DNA from 2 places in the Rhizobium sp. BK112 genome. Region 1 is predicted to be linked to the other one. Evidence: riboswitches for the same ligand, from Rfam matches in the RefSeq annotation. Region 1 holds a riboswitch; the other holds the start of a gene.
The links. A riboswitch is a leader RNA that binds a small molecule or an ion and turns the genes downstream of it on or off. The one in region 1 is predicted to bind FMN.
Positions count from the first base shown of each region.

Region 2: another riboswitch for FMN. It lies ahead of FHT75_RS03500 (6,7-dimethyl-8-ribityllumazine synthase); the one in region 1 lies ahead of FHT75_RS22490 (DMT family transporter).

Region 1 is NZ_JACHYZ010000008.1:257,992-268,127, reverse strand. Features, by position in the region: gene FHT75_RS22495 (esterase-like activity of phytase family protein) at 1-237, opposite strand, end outside; gene FHT75_RS22490 (DMT family transporter) at 333-1,232, opposite strand; FMN riboswitch at 1,326-1,479, opposite strand; gene hupB (DNA-binding protein HupB) at 1,629-1,904, opposite strand; gene lon (endopeptidase La) at 2,111-4,528, opposite strand; gene clpX (ATP-dependent Clp protease ATP-binding subunit ClpX) at 4,933-6,210, opposite strand; gene clpP (ATP-dependent Clp endopeptidase proteolytic subunit ClpP) at 6,514-7,143, opposite strand; gene FHT75_RS22465 (GGDEF domain-containing protein) at 7,535-8,788, shown strand; gene FHT75_RS22460 (cytochrome P450) at 8,845-10,089, shown strand; gene FHT75_RS22455 (bifunctional diguanylate cyclase/phosphodiesterase) at 10,110-10,136, opposite strand, start outside.
Region 2 is NZ_JACHYZ010000001.1:729,339-739,474, forward strand. Features, by position in the region: gene FHT75_RS03460 (LysR family transcriptional regulator) at 1-576, shown strand, start outside; gene FHT75_RS03465 (DUF1194 domain-containing protein) at 690-1,466, shown strand; gene ampC (class C beta-lactamase) at 1,527-2,684, opposite strand; gene FHT75_RS03475 (LysR family transcriptional regulator) at 2,810-3,694, shown strand; gene FHT75_RS03480 (antibiotic biosynthesis monooxygenase family protein) at 3,765-4,133, opposite strand; gene FHT75_RS03485 (MarR family winged helix-turn-helix transcriptional regulator) at 4,232-4,708, shown strand; gene FHT75_RS03490 (cytochrome b) at 4,689-5,222, shown strand; gene FHT75_RS03495 (VOC family protein) at 5,363-6,052, opposite strand; gene FHT75_RS03500 (6,7-dimethyl-8-ribityllumazine synthase) at 6,335-6,769, opposite strand; FMN riboswitch at 6,848-6,990, opposite strand; gene FHT75_RS03505 (SRPBCC domain-containing protein) at 7,250-7,696, shown strand; gene FHT75_RS03510 (GCG_CRPN prefix-to-repeats domain-containing protein) at 7,882-8,190, shown strand; gene FHT75_RS03515 (hypothetical protein) at 8,409-8,633, opposite strand; gene FHT75_RS03520 (adenylate/guanylate cyclase domain-containing protein) at 8,851-9,969, shown strand; gene FHT75_RS03525 (winged helix-turn-helix domain-containing protein) at 10,041-10,136, shown strand, end outside.

The DNA.
Region 1 (10,136 bases):
GATGTCGATGAAGCCGATCGCGCCGAGCGGGCTGTCGCTATAGATCAGCGTGTTGCCGTCGTCGGTCGCAGTGATGATTTCGGCGGAGCTGACCGACAGCTTGTCCTTGTCATCAGGCAGGTTCTGGGCGACCGGGAAGGAAGCGATGCGGTTGAAAACTGGTTCGGCCGCGGCCGGAAAGGCGACGGATGCGAGAAGCACGGCAGCAAGCGCTGCCTTGCGCGATGAAATGGTCATGAAATCCCCCATGTGTCGAATATTCGAAACATGAGTTTTCTGCGGGAGCGGCATGACAGAGGCATGACAGAGGCGGCATTTTGTAGCTGATCATCTCAGGCGGGTTTGCGCTCCCTGCGCATCTCGTTTCGCATGATGAAGAGCGATGCGGAGAGGATCAGAGCCGCCCCCAGCCAAAGGTAGCCCGCCGGCGCATAGCCGAAGAACAGCCAACCGGCCAGCACGTTCAGCGGCAGCTTCAGATCGTCGAAAGGCTGGACATAGGCGGCATCGGCCGCGGCATAGGCAAGTGTGAGGAAATACTGGGCTGCCGCGGTCAAAAGCCCCGCCAGCAGGAACAGGGCAAGGGTCGCCCCGGTCGGCACGGCAAAACCCGCCGCGAGCGCCAGCCCGCCATTGATCGGCGTCAGCAGCACGAGCAGCCAGACGGTGATCGTCTCCGGCCGTTCGATGCCCGTCAGGCTCTTGGTGATCAGCGACGAGGCGCCCCACAGCAGCGCCGAGAGCACGGGCAGGAGAGCCGCCCAGCCAAAGCCGTCCGACCATGGCTGCAGGATGATCATCGCTCCGGTGAAACCGGCCGCGGTCGCGGCCCAGCGGGCCGGGCCGACGCGCTCGCCAAGGAAAAGCCGGGCGCCCATAATGATGAAGAAGGGCGAGGTCATCACCAGTGCGATCGCCTGCCAGATCGGCACCGAAGCAAGGCCGGCGACCCAGGCCTCGACGCCGAGCGCGGCAAGTACCACGCGCGCCAGGTGACGCCAGGGATAGCGCGTGCGCATCGCCGCAAGACCGAGCCTGCGCAGGAAGGGCAGCGAAAACAGGAAGGCGAAGCCATATTGCCAGAAGGCGGCCGAGGCCGAGGGGAAGGCAAGCTTCATCGTCAGCCATTGGGTGACGACGTTGAGAAGCGAAAAAGCAATGCCGGCAAGGACCATCCAGAGGGCGCCGATGACGGCGCGAGACGGCTCTGCGGCTAGGGAAGTCTGATTCATGTCTTTCATCCGAAACCAGGGACCAACATAAATCAGGACGCATGAGCCACGACCAAGCGACACGGGCAGACCCCTGCCCTTCGCACAGCCGACACTCATTCTCTTCCATCCGGACTTTAACCGTCGGCTCCGGAATCGCACCGGATCTGCTGACCCCTCCCCGCTTCGACGCGAGAGAAGGCGCTCGCGGGCTTGAGTCGAGACCCTTACCGCCGGTGGGGAGTTTCACCCCGCCCTGAGAACAGAAATGTCGTAAATTAAAGCCCGCGCGACAGCAAGGTCAGCCAAAGCAAAAAGGCAAGAGGGCCTGCCAAAAGCAAAAAGGGTCCGGCAAAGCCGAACCCCTCTCAAATCCTGCACAACCGGTCTCGTTTCCGGTTGGCGGATAATCTCAGATCAGCCGTTGACGGCGTCCTTCAGGCCCTTGCCGGGCGTGAATTTCGGCACGTTGCGAGCCGGAATGTCGACTTCAGCGCCCGTGGACGGGTTACGGCCCTTCGTTGCAGCGCGATGAGAAACGGTGAAGCTGCCGAAACCCGCGAGGCGGATGTCGCCCTTGTTCTTGAGTTCAGCCTGGACAACGTCGAAAACCGCGTCAACAGCGGAAGCCGCGTCAGACTTCGTCAGTCCTGCCTTTTCGGCTACTGCGGACACGAGTTCATTCTTGTTCATGTTTCCACCCCTTTCTAAATGGTATGAAACGACTCAAATGTAAGCTAGGCGCAGAATAGGTTTCATCAGGCCCGCCGGAAACCCAAAAGCCCTGCAAATCAAGGAAAAGCAAGCGTCTACATGACGTTTTCACAAAAAAGGCTGGCGTTTCCGCCAGCCTTTTTGTCTGTTTTGTCCCAATGGGGCATAAATGTGGCACAGGCCACTCAATGCGCTATGGTTGCGCCCGTCTCATCGAGGCCTTCGACCGTTGCGATGACGGGCGTTTCCACCGTGCCGTCCCATTCGATCGGCTCCGGCCGCCGGATCAGCGCATGCTTGATCACCTCGCCCATGCGGGATACCGGGATGATCTCCATGTTGTTCTTCACGTTATCCGGAATCTCCGCCAGGTCCTTGGCGTTTTCCTCCGGAATCAGCACCTTCTTGATGCCGCCGCGAAGCGCTGCGAGCAGCTTTTCCTTGAGACCGCCGATCGGCAGCACACGGCCGCGAAGGGTGATTTCACCGGTCATGGCCACATGCCTGCTCACCGGGATACCGGTCATGATCGAGACGATCGCGGTTGCCATGGCGACGCCGGCCGAGGGGCCGTCCTTCGGTGTCGCGCCTTCCGGCACGTGCACGTGGATGTCGCTCTTGTCGAAGCGCGGCGGCTCGATGCCGAAATCGACGGCGCGCGAGCGGACATAGGAGGCCGCTGCCGAGATCGATTCCTTCATGACGTCCTTCAGATTGCCGGTGACCGTCATGCGGCCCTTGCCCGGCATCATCACACCTTCGATGGTCAGCAGCTCGCCGCCGACCTCCGTCCAGGCAAGACCGGTCACGACGCCGACCTGATCCTCGCCCTCGGCTTCGCCATGGCGGAAGCGCGGGACGCCCAGATAGTCGGAGATGTTGGCGGCCGTCACGTGAACGGACTTCGTCTTGCCCTTGATGATCTCGGTGACCGCCTTGCGGGCGAGCTTCATCAATTCGCGTTCGAAGCTGCGGACACCGGCTTCGCGGGTGTACTGCTGGCTGATCGCCATCAGGGCATCGTCGCTGACCGAGAATTCCTCCGGCTGCAACGCATGTTCCTTGATGGCCTTCGGCAGGAGGTGCCGCTTGGCGATCTCGCGCTTTTCATCCTCGGTGTAGCCGGCGATACGGATGATTTCCATGCGGTCCATCAGGGGTGCCGGAATGTTCAGCGTATTCGCCGTCGTGATGAACATCACGTCCGACAGGTCGTATTCGACTTCCAGGTAGTGGTCCATGAAGGTCGAGTTCTGCGCCGGATCGAGCACTTCGAGCAGAGCCGAGGACGGGTCACCGCGGAAGTCCATGCCCATCTTGTCGATCTCGTCGAGCAGGAAGAGCGGGTTGGACTTCTTCGCCTTCTTCATCGACTGAATGACCTTGCCGGGCATCGAGCCGATATAGGTGCGGCGGTGACCGCGGATTTCGGCTTCGTCGCGAACGCCGCCAAGCGCCATGCGGACATACTCACGGCCGGTCGCCTTGGCGATCGACTGGGCGAGCGAGGTCTTGCCGACGCCCGGAGGGCCGACGAGGCAAAGGATCGGGCCCTTGATCTTGGTGGCGCGAGCCTGCACGGCCAGATATTCGACGATGCGCTCCTTGACCTTGTCGAGACCGAAGTGATCGGCTTCGAGGATCTTCTCGGCATTGTTGAGATCGGCCTTGATCTTCGACTTCTTGCCCCACGGAATGCCGAGCAGCCAGTCCAGATAATTGCGCACGACGGTGGCTTCCGCCGACATCGGGCTCATCTGGCGCAGCTTCTTCAGTTCCGCATCGGCCTTTTCACGGGCTTCCTTGGACAGCTTGGTCTTGGAGATGCGCTCTTCCAGCTCGCTCATCTCGTCGCGGCCTTCCTCGCCGTCGCCGAGTTCCTTCTGGATCGCCTTCATCTGCTCGTTAAGATAATATTCGCGCTGGGTCTTCTCCATCTGGCGCTTGACGCGCGAGCGGATACGCTTTTCGACCTGCAGGACCGAGATCTCGCCTTCCATGAAGCCGAGAGCTTTTTCGAGGCGCTGTTTGACGCTGGTCGTCTCCAGCATCTCCTGCTTCTCGGTGATCTTGATCGACAGATGCGAGGCGACCGTATCGGCGAGCTTGGAATAGTCGTCGATCTGGCTGGCGGCGCCGACCACTTCGGGCGAAATCTTCTTGTTGAGCTTCACATAGCTTTCGAATTCGGAGACGACCGAACGCGACAAGGCTTCCAGTTCGACCGGATCGTCATGCGGCTCCTCGAGCACATGGCCGAGCGCCTCATAGAAATCCTCGCGGCTGGTATAGGTGTCGATCTCGGCGCGGGCGCGGCCTTCGACCAGAACCTTGACGGTGCCGTCGGGCAGCTTCAGGAGCTGCAACACGTTCGCCACGGTGCCGACATTGTGAATCGCGGACGGATCCGGATCGTCGTCACTGGCGTTGATCTGCGTCACCAGCATGATCTGCTTGTCGGAACCCATGACCTCTTCGAGCGCACGGATCGACTTTTCCCGTCCGACGAACAGCGGCACGATCATATGCGGGAAAACCACGATGTCGCGCAGGGGCAGAACAGGGTAGGCAGTGCTGCTCGCTACAGACGTTTTCTTCGTCATTTTATGTCCTTTCCATCGTCCCGTTACCGGGCTCTCTGCACGGCCGCTTGGGACCGGCCGGCACTCTCACTTGTTGCTACAAGTGGAGGTTCTGACTACGCTTTTCAAGCCACGCTAACGCCCGCGTTCCCCGGATGTGACGGCTTTGTTACAACGGAACGCCAACACTATGAAGCGCGTGGCTGGACCGGCGCTTACCACTTCCGACCCGGCTAAAATACAAACGCCAACAATAGGCTTACGGAATCACCGCATCATTGCCAAGCACTCCCCTTTGCGCAACATCGGCAAAGGCAATTCCGGTTCCCACCGGCAAAATACTAACAGCGCCTCGCATGGTTTTTCAAATAGAAAGGGGCCTGCCGATGGCAAGCCCCCAAAATAATCATAGGAAAGCAGCAAGATCACGCCGAAGCGTTGGCCTTTTCTTCCTGACGATCGGCATAGATGTAAAGCGGACGGGCCGAACCGCGCACCACTTCCTCCGAGATGACGACCTCGCGCACGCCTTCCAGCGTCGGCAGTTCGAACATCGTGTCGAGCAGGATCTTCTCCATGATCGAGCGAAGGCCGCGGGCGCCGGTCTTGCGCACGATCGCCTTGCGGGCGATTTCGCGCAGGGCATCCTCGTGGAAGGTCAGTTCCACGTCTTCCATCTCGAACAGGCGCTGATACTGCTTGATCAGCGCGTTCTTCGGCTCGGACAGGATCTGGATCAGCGCATCTTCATCGAGATCCTCGAGCGTCGCCAGAACCGGCAGACGGCCGATGAACTCGGGGATGAGGCCAAACTTGACCAGATCTTCCGGCTCCAGTTCGCGCAGGACTTCGCCGACGCGGCGGTCGTCCTGGGCCTTGACGGTGGCGCCGAAGCCGATCGAGGTCTTCTCGCCACGGGCGGAGATGATCTTGTCGAGGCCGGCGAAGGCGCCGCCGCAGATGAACAGGATGTTCGTCGTGTCGACCTGCAGGAATTCCTGCTGCGGGTGCTTGCGGCCGCCCTGCGGCGGTACGGAAGCGACCGTGCCTTCCATGATCTTCAGCAGCGCCTGCTGCACGCCCTCGCCCGAGACGTCGCGGGTGATCGACGGGTTGTCGGATTTGCGCGAAATCTTGTCGACTTCGTCGATGTAGACGATGCCGCGCTGCGCACGCTCGACGTTGTAGTCGGCAGACTGCAGGAGCTTCAGGATGATGTTTTCGACGTCCTCGCCGACATAACCGGCCTCGGTAAGCGTCGTCGCATCGGCCATGGTGAAGGGAACGTCGATGATCCGGGCCAGCGTCTGGGCAAGATAGGTCTTGCCGCAGCCCGTCGGGCCGACGAGCATGATGTTCGACTTCGCCAGCTCGACTTCGCCGTTCTTGGAGGCGTGCGCCAGGCGCTTGTAGTGGTTGTGCACGGCGACCGACAGGATCTTCTTCGCCTGCCGCTGGCCGATGACATATTCGTCGAGGACCTTGATGATGTCCTGGGGCGTCGGAACGCCGTCGCGGGACTTGACCATCGAGGACTTGTTCTCCTCGCGGATGATGTCCATGCACAATTCGACGCATTCATCGCAGATGAAGACGGTCGGTCCGGCAATCAGTTTCCGGACTTCGTGCTGGCTCTTTCCGCAGAACGAACAATAGAGAGTGTTCTTGGAGTCGCCGCCGTTGCTGCCGCTGACCTTGCTCATATCATTTTCCTTCCAGCACGCCGCATTTCAAGGCGAAATCGCGGTCCACTCTATCAGCTCCTGGCGGCACTCCGTTTCCGGAGCCTTTGCCGAGAAGGGCTTCAGGGGGTACGAACCGGTCCCAACCAATCATGTCCGGGTTCCGGCGGCAACGAATTCCCCTTCGAATGCCGAATGCTATGTCATAAAAATTCAACATAGCATTAATAGTTACTATTAGCGTCTTCGTCGCCGGATGAAAGCCCTTGTTCAATCACAAATGGGATAGAACTGTGGCGACAAAAACACCATCCCAATTAATTACTAGGCCTGTTCGCCTTCCATTTCGAGGCGCGACGTCAGAACCTTGTCGATGACGCCCCAGCCCTGGGCTTCGTCCGCATCCATGAAATGGTCACGATCGAGCGTCTTTTCAACTTCTTCATAGGTGCGGCCGGTGTGCTTGACATAGACCTCGTTCAGGCGGCGCTTCATCTTGAGGATGTCGCGGGCGTGGCGCTCGATGTCCGAAGCCTGGCCCTGGAAGCCGCCCGAGGGCTGATGCACCATGATGCGGGAATTCGGCGTGGCGAAGCGCATGTCCTTGTGGCCGGCGGCCAGCAGCAGCGAGCCCATGGACGCGGCCTGGCCGATGCAGAGCGTCGAAACCGCGGGCTTGATGAACTGCATCGTATCGTAAATCGCCATGCCGGCGGTGACGACGCCACCGGGCGAATTGATGTAGAGGGCGATTTCCTTCTTCGGGTTTTCGGCCTCGAGGAAGAGAAGCTGGGCGCAGACGAGCGTCGCCATGTGGTCTTCGACGGCGCCCGTCAGGAAGATGATGCGTTCCTTCAACAGGCGGGAATAGATGTCGTAGGAGCGTTCACCGCGGTTGGTCTGTTCCACGACCATCGGCACGAGGGCCATAGCGGTATCGACTGGGTTTCTCATGTGCGTCCTTTGTCAACGTCTCGCCGGCCGGCGCCGGGAATCAAAGAAAAATGTCTTATCCCTACATAGAGTGTCCCTGCCCTCCTCTTCAAGACACGCCTGAGGATAACGTTAAGAAGGCGGGGCCGGGCGGTTCCTGGTAGCCTCTTTCCCCCAAACGCCTGTTAACGGCGAGCCCTCGGCATTGTCTCCCCCGGTTTTTCTCCATGACAGGATGAAGGAAGGCTTACTTCATTCGACCGTGCTTATACACGTTTACCCAACGGAAAGCCTACCGGCAGATATCGGCCCAAAACCATGCCGCAGCGCAGCGACATTAAGGAAGTGGCGAGCTTCCTCGGCAAGGATGCAAGCCAACTGAAAAGGGCCGACAGACGAGGGGTTTGCTGCCGTGTTCAATATTGCTACAGGTCTCGCCATCTGGTGTTCCGAGGCCATGACGCTTGCTTTGGTGCTGTTCGTCGCCTGGCGCCACAACGTCAGGAACGAGGCCTATCTCTATTGGGGTCTCGGCTTCCTTCTGACCGGCATCGGCTTTGCGATGATTGCCTTGCGCAGCGAAATCCCAAGCGTGCTTTCCATCGAGGCGGGCAATGCCATTGCGCTGCTCGGCCAGAGCGCCTGGGTGGCGGGTTTTCTCGCACTCGACCGCAAGAGGATCGAATGGTGGGCGCTGCTGCCGCCGGTCATCTGGCTGGCCGGGGTTTTCCTGCCCTGGGTCAACAGCGATTATTCGAACCGCGTGGTGCTCTACAATCTCGCTTCGGCGACAGGTGCGACGGCACTCGCCATGGCGGTTGCCGCCGGCGACATGCGCCGCGAGCGCACCCGCGTCAAACTGATGGGCGTCTTCGTCATCCAGGGCTGCCTGTGCTTCGGCTCGGCGCTGACGACGGCGCTGACGCTGCCGAGCGACATCGAGGCGACCAATCTCGGCGGCGTCTCCGCCATGGCCAGCGCCTTCCTGCTGACCATCGCCTTCGCGTTCACGTGCCGGCTGATCATGGAGCGCTCCGAACGGCACCTGCGTGCGCTGACCCTGACCGATTCGCTGACCGGCGTGCTCAACCGCCGCGGCCTGCTCGGCTATTTCGACGCCACCCAGGAAAAAGCCCATAACGAGCAGCGCCAGGTCGCAGTGATGCTCTTCGATCTCGACCATTTCAAGCGCGTCAACGATCGTTTCGGCCACCAATCCGGCGATGCCGTACTCACCGCGTTTGCCCGCATGGCCCGCCAGTATATTCCGAACAGCATCTTCGGCCGCATGGGCGGCGAGGAATTCGCAGCCTTCGCCGCGGTTACGGACCAGACGGAAGCCGAGGCGATCGCCGAAGCCATCCGCACCGAATTCTGCCGCCTGCCCGTCAGCACCGGCGAAGCGATCGTCCCGGTCACGGTCAGCATCGGCATCGCGCTCGCCTCCTCGATCGAAGCCAATATCGACAAGCTGATCTCGGCTGCCGACCGGGCGCTCTATGCCGCCAAGGCCGCCGGCCGCAACTGCACGGTCACCTTCGGCGAAGCGGAGGCCGCAGCCCCTGCACCGGCCACACCGAGCAGCACCGCCGGCGAACTCGTGCCGACGGTCGACGATCAGGTCGAGGCCCTGCGGCGCATGGGCACGCTGTCGCGGGCCGGCTAGCCCGCTTCTTCACCCGCATCTTTCCGAGGCACGGCAAATCCGCTAAGCCTCGGGACATGATGATACCGTCCTTTCTCTCGATCGATCCGGCTCGCCGCCACGTCTCGCTGGACGGCCGCAACCCGGCCTTCTACGGCAACCCGAATGCCGCCTATGCAGCACTTCACGCCCATTGCCCGACCTTCTACTGGAGCGAGCAGAAGCAGTGGTTCTTCACAGGCTACGACCATGTGAACGCGCTGCTGCGCGATCGCCGCTTCGGCCGGCAGATCCTGCATATCGCCAGCCGCGAGGAGCTCGGCCTTGCCGAGCCGATGCCGCATCTTGCCAGTTTCGATCTCTCGGAACGGTATTCCCTGCTCGAACTCGAACCGCCCGAGCACACGCGGCTGCGCACGCTCGTCAACCGCGCCTTCGTCTCCCGCCATGTCGAGAAGATGAAACCGGAGCTTGCCGAACTCGCCAACCGGCTGATCGACGGCTTCGCGAAAAAGGGCGAGGTCGAGCTGCTCTCGGCCTTTGCCGACATCATCCCGGTGACGATGATCGCCCGGATGATCGGCATTCCCGAGGAGATGGGGCCGCAGCTGCTTGCCTGGTCGCACGCCTATGTCCGCATGTACATGTTCGGCCGCACGCGCGAGCAGGAGGAAGAGGCCGAACGGGCGGCCAAGGAATTTTCCGACTACGTCAAGACGGTGATCGCAGAACGCCGCGCCGAGCCGCGCGACGACCTGCTTACCCACATGATCCATACCGAGCACAAGGGCCAATATCTGACCGAGGAGGAGCTCGTCTCGACGACGATCGTGCTGCTCAATGCCGGGCATGAGGCGACCGTGCACCAGATCGGCAATTCCGTGCGCATCATCCTCGACAGCGGCTGCGATCCCTCGGAACTCTTCCGGGACGAAGCGACGACGGAGCGCACGGTCGAGGAAACCTTGCGCATCGGCGCGCCGGTGCACATCTTCCAGCGCTGGGCGCTGGAGCCTGCCGAAATCGACGGCGTCTCCTTCAAGCGCGGCGACAAGGTGAGCCTCATCCTCGCCGCCGCCAATCTCGACCCGGCGAAATTCACCGATCCCCTCGCCTTCCGGCCGGATCGCAACGAGGCGGCGAACCTCTCCTTCGGCGCCGGTATCCATTTCTGCATCGGCGCGCCGCTGGCCCGGCTGGAGCTCAATGTCGTGCTGCCGATCCTGTTCGAACGGCTTCCCGGTCTCAAACTGTCAAAGACGCCGGTGGTCAAGGACGTCTACCATTTCCACGGGCTGGACCGGCTGGATCTGCAATGGTGATCACCGCCGCGCCTGGAAAGTCATGCGGCTGACTCTTCTTCCAGCTT
Region 2 (10,136 bases), on a different contig from region 1:
TTCGTCTCGGCCTTCCTGAAGACATATCCGAAGATTCAGGTCGATCTCTTCGTCACCAACCTGTTCCTTGATCTGATCGCGGAGAACATTGATCTCGGCATCCGCTTCGGCGATCTCAAGGATTCGACCATCGTTGCGCAGCGGCTCGGGAAGAGCGTACGCTATCTGGTCGCCGCGCCGGACTACCTGAAGGGCAGGGTGCTTCCCTTAAAGCCCGAAGACCTGAAGGACCATCAGTGCGTTCTGCTGAACGGTCGCAACGGCGAAGCGGAATGGCATCTCGTCAGCGGGCGCAAATCGGTCGACGTGCATGTATCGGGGCCGGTATCGAGCCGGGATTTCGATGCGGTGAGCGCCTTCACCTATCGCGGACACGGGATCGGGTTGTTGCCTTCGACCTATTGCGACGAGCAGATCAAAAGCGGCGAGCTTATCCGCCTGCTGCCGGACTGGTCGTCCGAAGAAATTTTCGTGCATGCCGTCTATCCCACGCGCCGCTTCCTGCCCTCCCGGTTGCAGGTCTTTCTCGAGGCGCTGAAAACATGGAAGAGCCCCTTGTGGCTTCCCTTGCATTGACGGCTTTCGATTCCATCACCGAAAATTGAAGCTGGGCGCACGGCCGGGCATCCTGCGTCGGCCAAGCTGTGTTAGAGTTCGCTGGCCTGGATGGTGCGGGGATTGGATTGCCAATGCTGACGACACTTGCGGTGCTTATGGGTCTTTCCGGCCTCGTCCCGGCCGCGCAGGCGGGGGGAAGCGAGGTCGACGTGACGCTGGTGCTCGCCGTCGACACCTCGCGGTCGATGGATTTCGAGGAGATCGGCATCCAGCGCGAGGGTTATGTCGAAGCGCTCAAGCACAAGGAATTCATCGACGCGGTGAAGGGCGGGCTGACCGGCCGCATCGCCATCAGCTATTTCGAATGGGCCGGTTATGTCGTCCAGGATTCGGTGATCGACTGGCAGGTGATCGAGACGGAAGAGGATGCGATCGCTTTTGCCGACAAGCTCGAAGCCCGGCCGATTGCCACGCAGCGGCGCACATCGATCTCCACCGCGATCGCCCAGGGCGCCAGCATGATCGTTTCCAGTCCCTTTCAGTCCAGACGACAGGTGATCGATGTCTCCGGCGACGGGCCGAACAATTCGGGCAATCCCGTCAGCCCCGCCCGCGACAAGGCGGTGGAAGCAGGCATGATCATCAACGGCCTGGCCATCATGCTGCGACCTTCCGATGCGCCCAACGGGCTCGACAAATATTATGCGGACTGCGTGATCGGCGGGCCCGGCGCCTTCGTGCTGCCGGTCCGCAAGATCGAGGATTTTGCCGTTGCCGTGCGCCGCAAGTTGGTGCTGGAGATCAGCGGCCTTTCCCCGCCGGCGACGGTGCAGAAAACAGCCGGCGGCGAGACGGGTGCCGACTGCCTGATCGGTGAGAAGCAATGGCGGGACATGTTCGACCGCTGATGCCAGAACCGGATGTCGTCCGAAAACCGCGCACACTTTTCGGCATCATGCTCTACCGGGTCAGGGCGCCGAAATTATATCAGTCAGTATTCGGTAAGCGGCAGAGACGCGATCCTCGTTGGGATAGTTTTTGTTGGCCAGGATGACGATGCCAATCCGCTCTTTCGGGATGAAGGCTACATAGGCGCCGAAACCATTCGTCGAGCCGGTTTTGTTGATCCATTGATCGTCGCGCGGCTCCGCTGCAGGCGTCAGTTGCTTGACGGGAATGGTCTTCAGCATCGCGCTGGAATTGTTGTCCATCAACGTCGTCAGCGTGGTGGGATAGGAATACTGCTCCCAAATAAGGTCTTGGGTCATCGCGCCGACATCGAAGTATTCCCGATGCGTATTCGTGATCGCCCGCTGGAATGTCTCGTCCAGCTTGACCAGGCCCATGTTCGCGTCGACGAACCGGATCATGTCGCTCGCTGTCGATTTGACACCATAGGCTTCCGATGAAAGAGATGCCGACGTCATCCGGGCGGGATCGCCGCTCCGCTTGTAGCCTTGGGCATAGTCCGCCATTCGCGATTTCGGCACATCGATGAACGTGCTTTTCAATCCAAGGGAGGGAAACAATTTGCCTTCCATCAAAGCGACGAAACCCTCATCCATGCTTTTCGCCGTTATATATCCAAGCATTCCAATGCTTGGATTGGCGTAAGTTCGATGGGTCCCAGCCTCGTATGAGGGGCGCCAGGTTTTAAAATAGTCGATCAGTTGTTTTTCGGTTTTGATGTCATCGGGAACCTGCAGCGGAAACCCACCAGCCGTATGCGTGGCCAAATTCATCAGCGCGACTTCGCCGAAAGGCTTTCCCTTCATCGACGGAAGATATTTGCTGACCTGATCCGACAGTGAAAGTCGGCCGATCGCTTCCGCGTAGGATGTCAGGGTCACCGTAAATGTTTTGCTGATCGATCCCAGTTCGAACATGGTGGTCGCAGTGACCGGCCTGCCGGTGTCCTTCGAGACGACACCGTAATTGAAGATGTGGTTCTCGCCGTCGACGGTGATGGCAACGGCCATGCCGGGGATGCCGTATTTGTCCATGACCGGTTTGATCGCAGCGTCCGAGATGGCTTTGAGCTTCATCTCGTCGGCCGCAAAGCCACTTGTAGAAACGCATGTCGAGACCAATGCGGCCGATAGAATTCCTAGCCAGTCACACTTCATTTTTTCATCCTCTGGAAGCAGCTTTCTCAGCGCCAAAGGGCGCATGAGCATGGCATTTAGCGGCACTGTTTTGTGGCGGCAAACGATGATATCTCGGAGGAAACACAAGAAAATCTAGGGCTAAAATGGTTCGGCAATTCCTTCCTTTGAATGGCTTGAGGGCCTTTGAAGCTTCGGCGAGACATCTCAGCTTCACCCGCGCCGCGATCGAGCTTTGTGTTACCCAGGCCGCTGTCAGCCAGCAGGTCAAAAGCCTGGAGAAGCGATTGGGCGTTGCCCTTTTCCAGCGCCTTCCAAGGGGCCTGAAAATCACCGCAGAAGGTGAAGCTCTTTTGCCGACGTTGACCACTTCCTTCGATCAAATGGCAATCACGCTGGACAGGATTGAAGCCGGTCAGGTTCGGGAATTGCTGTTTTTGGGCGTCGTCGGAACCTTTGCTGTCGGCTGGTTATTGCCAAGGCTTCCGGATTTTCAACAGCGTCATCCCTTCATCGACGTGCGCATTTCGACAAACAATAATCGCGTCGACATGGCCGCTGAAGGACTGGATCTCGCCATTCGCTTTGGCAGCGGCTCCTGGCACGGCACGGAAGCCTCGCGTCTGTTCGACGCTCCGCTCTCTCCACTCTGCACCCCCAAATTGGCGGAGCGTTTAAGGTCGCCCGCAGACCTGCTCGAGGCGACGCTTTTGCGCAGTTACAGGGCCGACGAGTGGAGCACCTGGTTCGCGGCAGCGGATGTTCCTCCTGCGGCGCAGGTCAACGCAGGCATCGTTTTCGACTCTTCCGTCGCCATGACGGAGGCGGCGCTGCAAGGATTGGGAATCGCTCTGGCGCCGCCGTCGATGTTTTCCAGGCACCTGTCGTCAGGGGCTCTAAACCAACCCTTTCCCACGACGATATCATTGGGGAGCTATTGGCTGACCCGACTTCAATCAAGGCCGCCAACGGCAGCCATGCTCGCATTTTCCGATTGGATAATGTCGCAGATGTCTTCCACATCTCAATGAGACCTTCTGGCGCGGAGTCGAGGGACCGGACCGCGAAGATCCATGTGCCCGCTCTCAGGGAACGGGCTTCCTAGGCGACGCAGATGCCCGGCACGGCGACCTTCTGGAAGAGGTGCGGGGAGGCAACGGCCGAGGACGGGTAGGAGGAGAGCTTTGCCCTGAACTCTGGATGCGAGAATGCCGCCCTGAAGTCGGCGGTCGATTCCCAGACGGCATAGTTGAGATAGGCAGGACTTTCGCCGATAGCCCGGTGAAGCTGGGTCGAGATGAAGCCCGGCTGGCGTTTCATGAAGGCCGCATCGGCCTGCCAGGCTTCAAGGAAGGCCTGCTCGTCGGCCTTGTCGAGCGTGAAGAGATTGATGAGGACGATCGCGGAAGCATCGAGCGCGATTTGACGATCGATCGGGAAGGCGGGGTCCATCGGACGCATGAGTGACATGGTCGGCTCCATCTGAATTGGTTACATGATGTCAATCTGGTGATAAGGATACATATTTCCTTTGACACCATAATGTCAATATAGGTACATGGTGACAAATGCAAAAACCTCAGCGAAGCCCGGCTGGAACAGCCTTGACCGACCTCATTCTGGATCTCTTCCGGCTCAACAACCGGATGATCAACGCGGGCGACAAGCTCGTCGAGGGGCTCGGTCTGACGAGCGCCCGATGGCATGTCCTCGGCACTGTGGCCACGGCAGATCGGCCGCAGCCAGTCGCGTGGCTGGCGCGCGACATGGGGGCCAACCGCCAGAACGTCCAGCGCATCGTCAACGATCTGGACAAGGAAGGGCTTCTGGCGTTCCAGCCCAATCCGCATCACCGGCGGGCACAGCTCGTCGTGCTGACGGACAAGGGAAAACAGGCATATGAAACCGCCATGCACCTGCAGGCGCCGTGGGTCGATATGCTCTCCGAAGGGCTTCAGGTCGAGGATCTCAAAACCACGCACGCCGTCATGAAGGCGCTGCGCAGCAAACTGGAAGGAAATGGAGATGTTGAAGAGCAGGCCTGATCGCTATGGCGCAATAGCGGTCTCGATCCACTGGCTGAGCGCGGTTCTGATCCTGGCGCTGCTCGGCTCCGGCTTCCGGGCCGCCAACGCCGTGGACGCGGTGACCAAGGCTGGGCTGCTGCGCTTCCACATTCCGGTGGCGGTCATCGTCCTGCTTCTCACGGCTCTTCGCCTTGTCTGGTGGTGGCGTTTCGATCGCAAGCCTGCGCCGGTTAAGGCATCGCCTCGCTGGCAGGCGCGCCTCGCGCGCTTTGTCCACGTCGCCTTTTACGTCTTCATTCTCGGCATGGTCGCCAGCGGCATCGGGATGATGATCCTCAGCGGTGCCGCCCCCGCCGTCTTCGGGACACCCGGCGCCATGCTGCCTGATTTCACTGCCTATCCGCCGCGTGGCCCGCATGGGTTAGGCGCCTTGCTGCTTGTCGGCCTGCTGGTCTTCCATGCCGGCGCTGCGCTCTTTCACCAACTCGTCCGCGGCGATCACCTGCTGCGGCGGATGTGGTATGGCGGCTGAGGTCGGCTGACGAGGCGGCGAGGGTGTCTGAACCGAGAGCCGCTACGAGGAAGGCAGACACGATAAAACGTCTCGGCGCGATGCGTGCCGAGACGCTTGTCAAACGATGTTGCCGTCTGCGATGACGCTGGAGCCCGTGCCTATAGCGGCAACTGCTTGCCGGCCTGTTCGCTGACCATGTATTCGGCGTACCAGTCCGGCCAGCCTTCGTCGTGCTTGCCGCCGTTTCGCTTCTCGTGTTCGCCGTGGGCGGTTGCCGCGCGGCGCAGTGCTGCCGCAAGCTCGGTGGAAGTCGTGAATTTCGTTTCGTCGGCGTCGATGCGTCCGGGCAGCCGCGTGGTGACTTCCTGGAACAGCCAGCCGTTGCCGTCCGGATCCTTGAACGAGGCGAAGGAGCGGTAGCTGCGATGTTCGGGATCGCGGCCGGCGATGCGCAGCCGCCCGAACAGATAGGGCTCGTCCCTGCCGGCATAGACGCCGGCAGCGTCATGAAACACGTCGCTGACCTCGACGCCGCGGGCGATCAGATCGCGACGGGCAGCCTCGATATCGGAGACGACCAGGTAGAGTCCCTGGGCGGAACCCGGGGCTGCGGCAGTGACATTCTTGCCGAAGATGATCGCGCAGCCGGAGCCGGGCGGGGTAAACTGGATCACACGGAAATCGGCGTCATTTGCAAAGTCGGCGTCGAGCCGCCAACCCAAGCCGTCGTAAAAACGTTTGGCGCGGTCGACATCGGAAACGGGGATGACGACCACCTCGAGCTTGGTGTCGACAGGCTGTGATTTTGGGGTTTGCATGGGGGTTTCGCTGCGCAGTGCATTGCTCATCTTCAGCTCCATGGGGTTTGGGATGCGTTAAGAATGGCGATACATGTCAGCGGTCAGTGGACCACAGCGCGGTCGGGCCGTCGAATCAATTATTCTGTCGGATTTGGCCGGTATTGGCGGATTCCGCTGCGACACAAGGCCTGTTGCTCCGATCCGCGGACGTGTCGTTTCCGACCCGCGGGGTGGCAAGGTCAGTCGATCCGGTGAGGCGGCGGGTTTGTTCCCGCCGTCTTCGCTCTTGTGTTGCGGCTCATCGAGCCGCGTTCGGGAAGATGGATCCCACTACGCGGCGAGAGCTGCGCGGGTTTTGCCGATCGTCAGGGCTGCCTTTGCTGCCTCGCGCCCTTTTTCGATGAAGTGCGCACGGTAGATCTGCTTGTGGTGTTCGGTTTCCTGATACTGATGCGGCGTCAGCGAAACCGACAGCACCGGCACGCCGGTATCCATGCCGGCGCGCATCAGCCCATCGACGACGGCCTGCGCGACGAATTCGTGGCGGTAAATGCCGCCGTCGACGACGAAGGCGGCGGCAATGACGGCGCCATAGCGCCCGGTTGCGGCGAGATCGCGCGACAGCAGCGGCATCTCGAATGCGCCGGGAACATCGAACACATCGACCTGCTCGGCCGGAACGAGCTGATAGAAGCCATCAAGGGCGCGGTCGACGATGTCGGCGTGCCAGCTGGCTTTGACGAAGGCGTAGCGGGTGGGTGTCATGGTAATCTCCTTTGGCGAACAGACACATCACCCAAGGCGATCACGAACGTTCCCGACAGCCGCAAGGGCGGCAGGAACGTACGTTCTCTTTCATCCGGACTATGACCGTCGGCTCAGGCATCTCACCTGATCTGCTGACCCTTCCTAAGAAGGCGCTCGCGGGCTCGCAATCGAAACTGCATACCGCCGGTAGGGACTTTCACCCCGCCCTGAGAACGGCGGCGACAATAGGGGGAAGGCGGCGGGCTGGCAATAGGTCGGAAATGCTTTCGTGATCGATGAATCTGTCGATGCGGATCAAGGCTCGCAAAGTGGCGGTTTCGTTTCTCCGTCGATGGCGAACAGCCGATGCCTCTTGCTGAGGATGGGCTTGCGCCTACATGCTCGGGTGAGGACATCCACGTCGGAACAACATGACGGAACAGGATACGCCGTCTTCGCCCGAGGCGGGGCAGGCGACAGCCACCATGGGAGGGAGTGATGCCAGAATCTTTCGTCGTTCACCGCGAGGCGCATATCGCGGCGCCGCCGGCTGCGGTGTTCGCGCTGATGACCGATCCGGAGAAGATCCTGCGCTGGATGGGAACGGAGGCGCAGGTCGAGCCGCAACCGGGCGGGCTCTATCTCGTCAATGTCACCGGCGCCCGCTTTGCGCGCGGCTCGTTTCGCGAGGTGGTACCGGTTCATCGCCTTGCCTACAGTTTCGGCTGGGACGGCAGCGAAGTGGTGCCGCCGGGATCGAGCCTGGTCGAGATCGACCTCATCGAGCAGGGCGGCGGAACGCTGCTGCGGCTCACCCATAGCGGCCTGCCCAGCGCCGACCAATGCGCCGGCCATGAGGAAGGCTGGGCCCACTATCTCGGACGGCTGACCGATGTTGCCGCCGGGCGTGATCCGGGTCCCGATCCTTTTTACGGCAGGACATGAACGGTTTTGCGCCGGCAGCAGGGTGCCCGGAAGCGTTTGCCGCATCGGGGAATACTGCCGGCCGGCGCTGCGATCGGCTGTCCGAAAGCGCTTCTTTTGCTCCCGCAAACATGAACGCGCAGTTCATCTCCAGTTCAATTTGGCGCTCCTAAAGTGATTGCGGCTGGATTGAAATGGAGTTCTCGATGAAGGCACTTTCTATCGCGGCTGCCTTGCTTGCCGGCAGCCTCTCTATCGGTACAGCTGAGGCGATGCCGATTGGAACAATCAATGTGCAGAGCAATGTGACGAAGGTCGACTATGCCTGCGGTCGCGGCTGGCACCTGACCCGCTGGGGCGAATGCCGGCGAAACTGGCGCCGCCCGCCGCCGGTCGCTTTCTACGGTGGTCCGCCCCGCTGGGGCTGGGAGCGGCGTCACCGGGATTGGGATGGCCCGCGCTGGCGCCATGAGAGGCGCTGGGATCGCGACCGTCGTTGGCGGGATGATGACTAAACGTCTCGCTTAAAGCGCGTCGCGTCAAACCGGAATCATGCGACGCGCTTTAAGTCTTTGATTTATGCATGTCGTTGTCCCAAAACCGCTGCGCACTTTTGGGCGACATGCATGAGATCGAGATGGACGAAGGCCGGAGCGATTTTCGCCCGGCCTTTTCTGATGAAACGGCTTCGCCGACGCTGACAGGCAGCGTTCTCTGCATTTGTCCGATATGGTCAAATACTGCTGACGAGCCAGTACTTGCCGTCGATCAGTTCTTCAAGCTCGACAGGATCCTTGACGCCGAATTCGAACCATTCGACGAGTTCCTTCGCCTTACGGCTGCTCTCCTCCGCCGTCAGCTCGACCTGATATCTTTCGCACCATCGCCGGAGGATCGACGTCAGCAGCGTCATGTCATCCCCATCCAGCGGATCTTTCGGCCAGAATATCGTGCCCATCGTACCCCTCAATCACACGATGACGAACGATCCTATAATGGAATCAAAGTCGCGCAAGTTTAAAGTGTTTATTTTTTGTTTTCCACCGCGCTGGACGGTTTTCGACAGGCGATGCCGACGCCTTTTACAGGCGTCGGACTGGGTCGCTGAAAAACGTCTCCACGATCACCCCGGCGATATCCTTGCGGACGTCCACGTCGGCATGCGATGTTGAGCGATGGATCTGCCGTCTCCCCTTGCCTGGCTGGTTGACGAGGCCGGGGCCTCGCCTGGTCCCGAACGGTTTCTGGCCGAGCTCGGGCGACGGTTGCTGGCCGATGGCCTGCCGCTTTCCGGCGGGGCGCTGACGCTTTCGGTGCCGCATCCGATCATCGCGCGGCGCACCTGGCTGTGGCGGGCCGAGACCGGCGCCGTCATCGAGGCATTGGCCTTCGCCGCGGCCCCGCAAAGTGAGGCCGGGCGCGAGTGGCTCGCCGGGTTGGGGCCGGTATGGGAGGCAAGGATCGGGCCGCCGCGGGACAAACAGGCATCGGACAGCCCGCTACTCGGCTGGGCAGGGATTGCCGACGGGGCAGGGGGCGGTGCATTCGCTCCGGCCGAAGCCAGCCTGCTCTGCGAGGTCGCGCGTTTTGCCGCAGCGCCGCTCGCCGCTTTGGCGGCGCGGGAGGCGCGGGCCGCGCTGCTCGAAGCCTATCTCGGCCGGCGCAGTGCCGCCCGGGTGCAGGCCGGCGCGCTTGCCCGCGGCACCGGCGAGACCATCCGCGCGGCGCTTCTCTGCGCCGATCTGCGCGACTTCACCGCGCTCTCCGAGGTAACCGAACCTCACGTGATGATATCAGCGCTGGATGCCTGGTTCGACCGCGTCGCCGGCGCAGTGCATGCCTTCGGCGGCGAGGTGCTGAAGTTCATCGGCGACGGCGTGCTGGCGATCTTTCCGGTCACTGTTGCGTCGGGCGAAGGCGATGCAGCCCAAGGGGATCGCGAAGCCTGCGAGGCCGCCCTTCGCGCGGTCGCCGCCAGCCGGGCGGGCATGGCCCATCTCGACCAACTGCGGCAGGCGCAGGGGCTGGCGCCGCTGCCCTTCGGCGCGGCGCTGCATTTCGGCGAGATCCTGTGGGGCAATATCGGCGCGGCCGACCGGCTGGACTTCACCGCCATCGGCCCCGCCGTCAATCTGGTCAGTCGATTGGAGGGGCTGTGCAAGCCGCTCGGCCGAAGCGTGCTGATCTCGGGTGCCGTGGCAGCGAATACGACGACCGCGCTGATGCCGCTGGGAGAGCATACCTTGCGGGGCATTGCCGACCCTTGTGCGGTGTTCACGCTGCCGACGGATTGAGCCACGCGCAAGGCATCTATTATTGCAAAGAAAGCTTTGCAAAGATGTCTTTGCAATAGTAGGCTTCGCGCATGAAAAAACCGCGCCCACAGCCTGTTCAATCCGTCACCGCACCGCGCACCGTCAGTCGCGTCGTGCCGGATCCGACCGCCTTGAAGGCGCTGGCG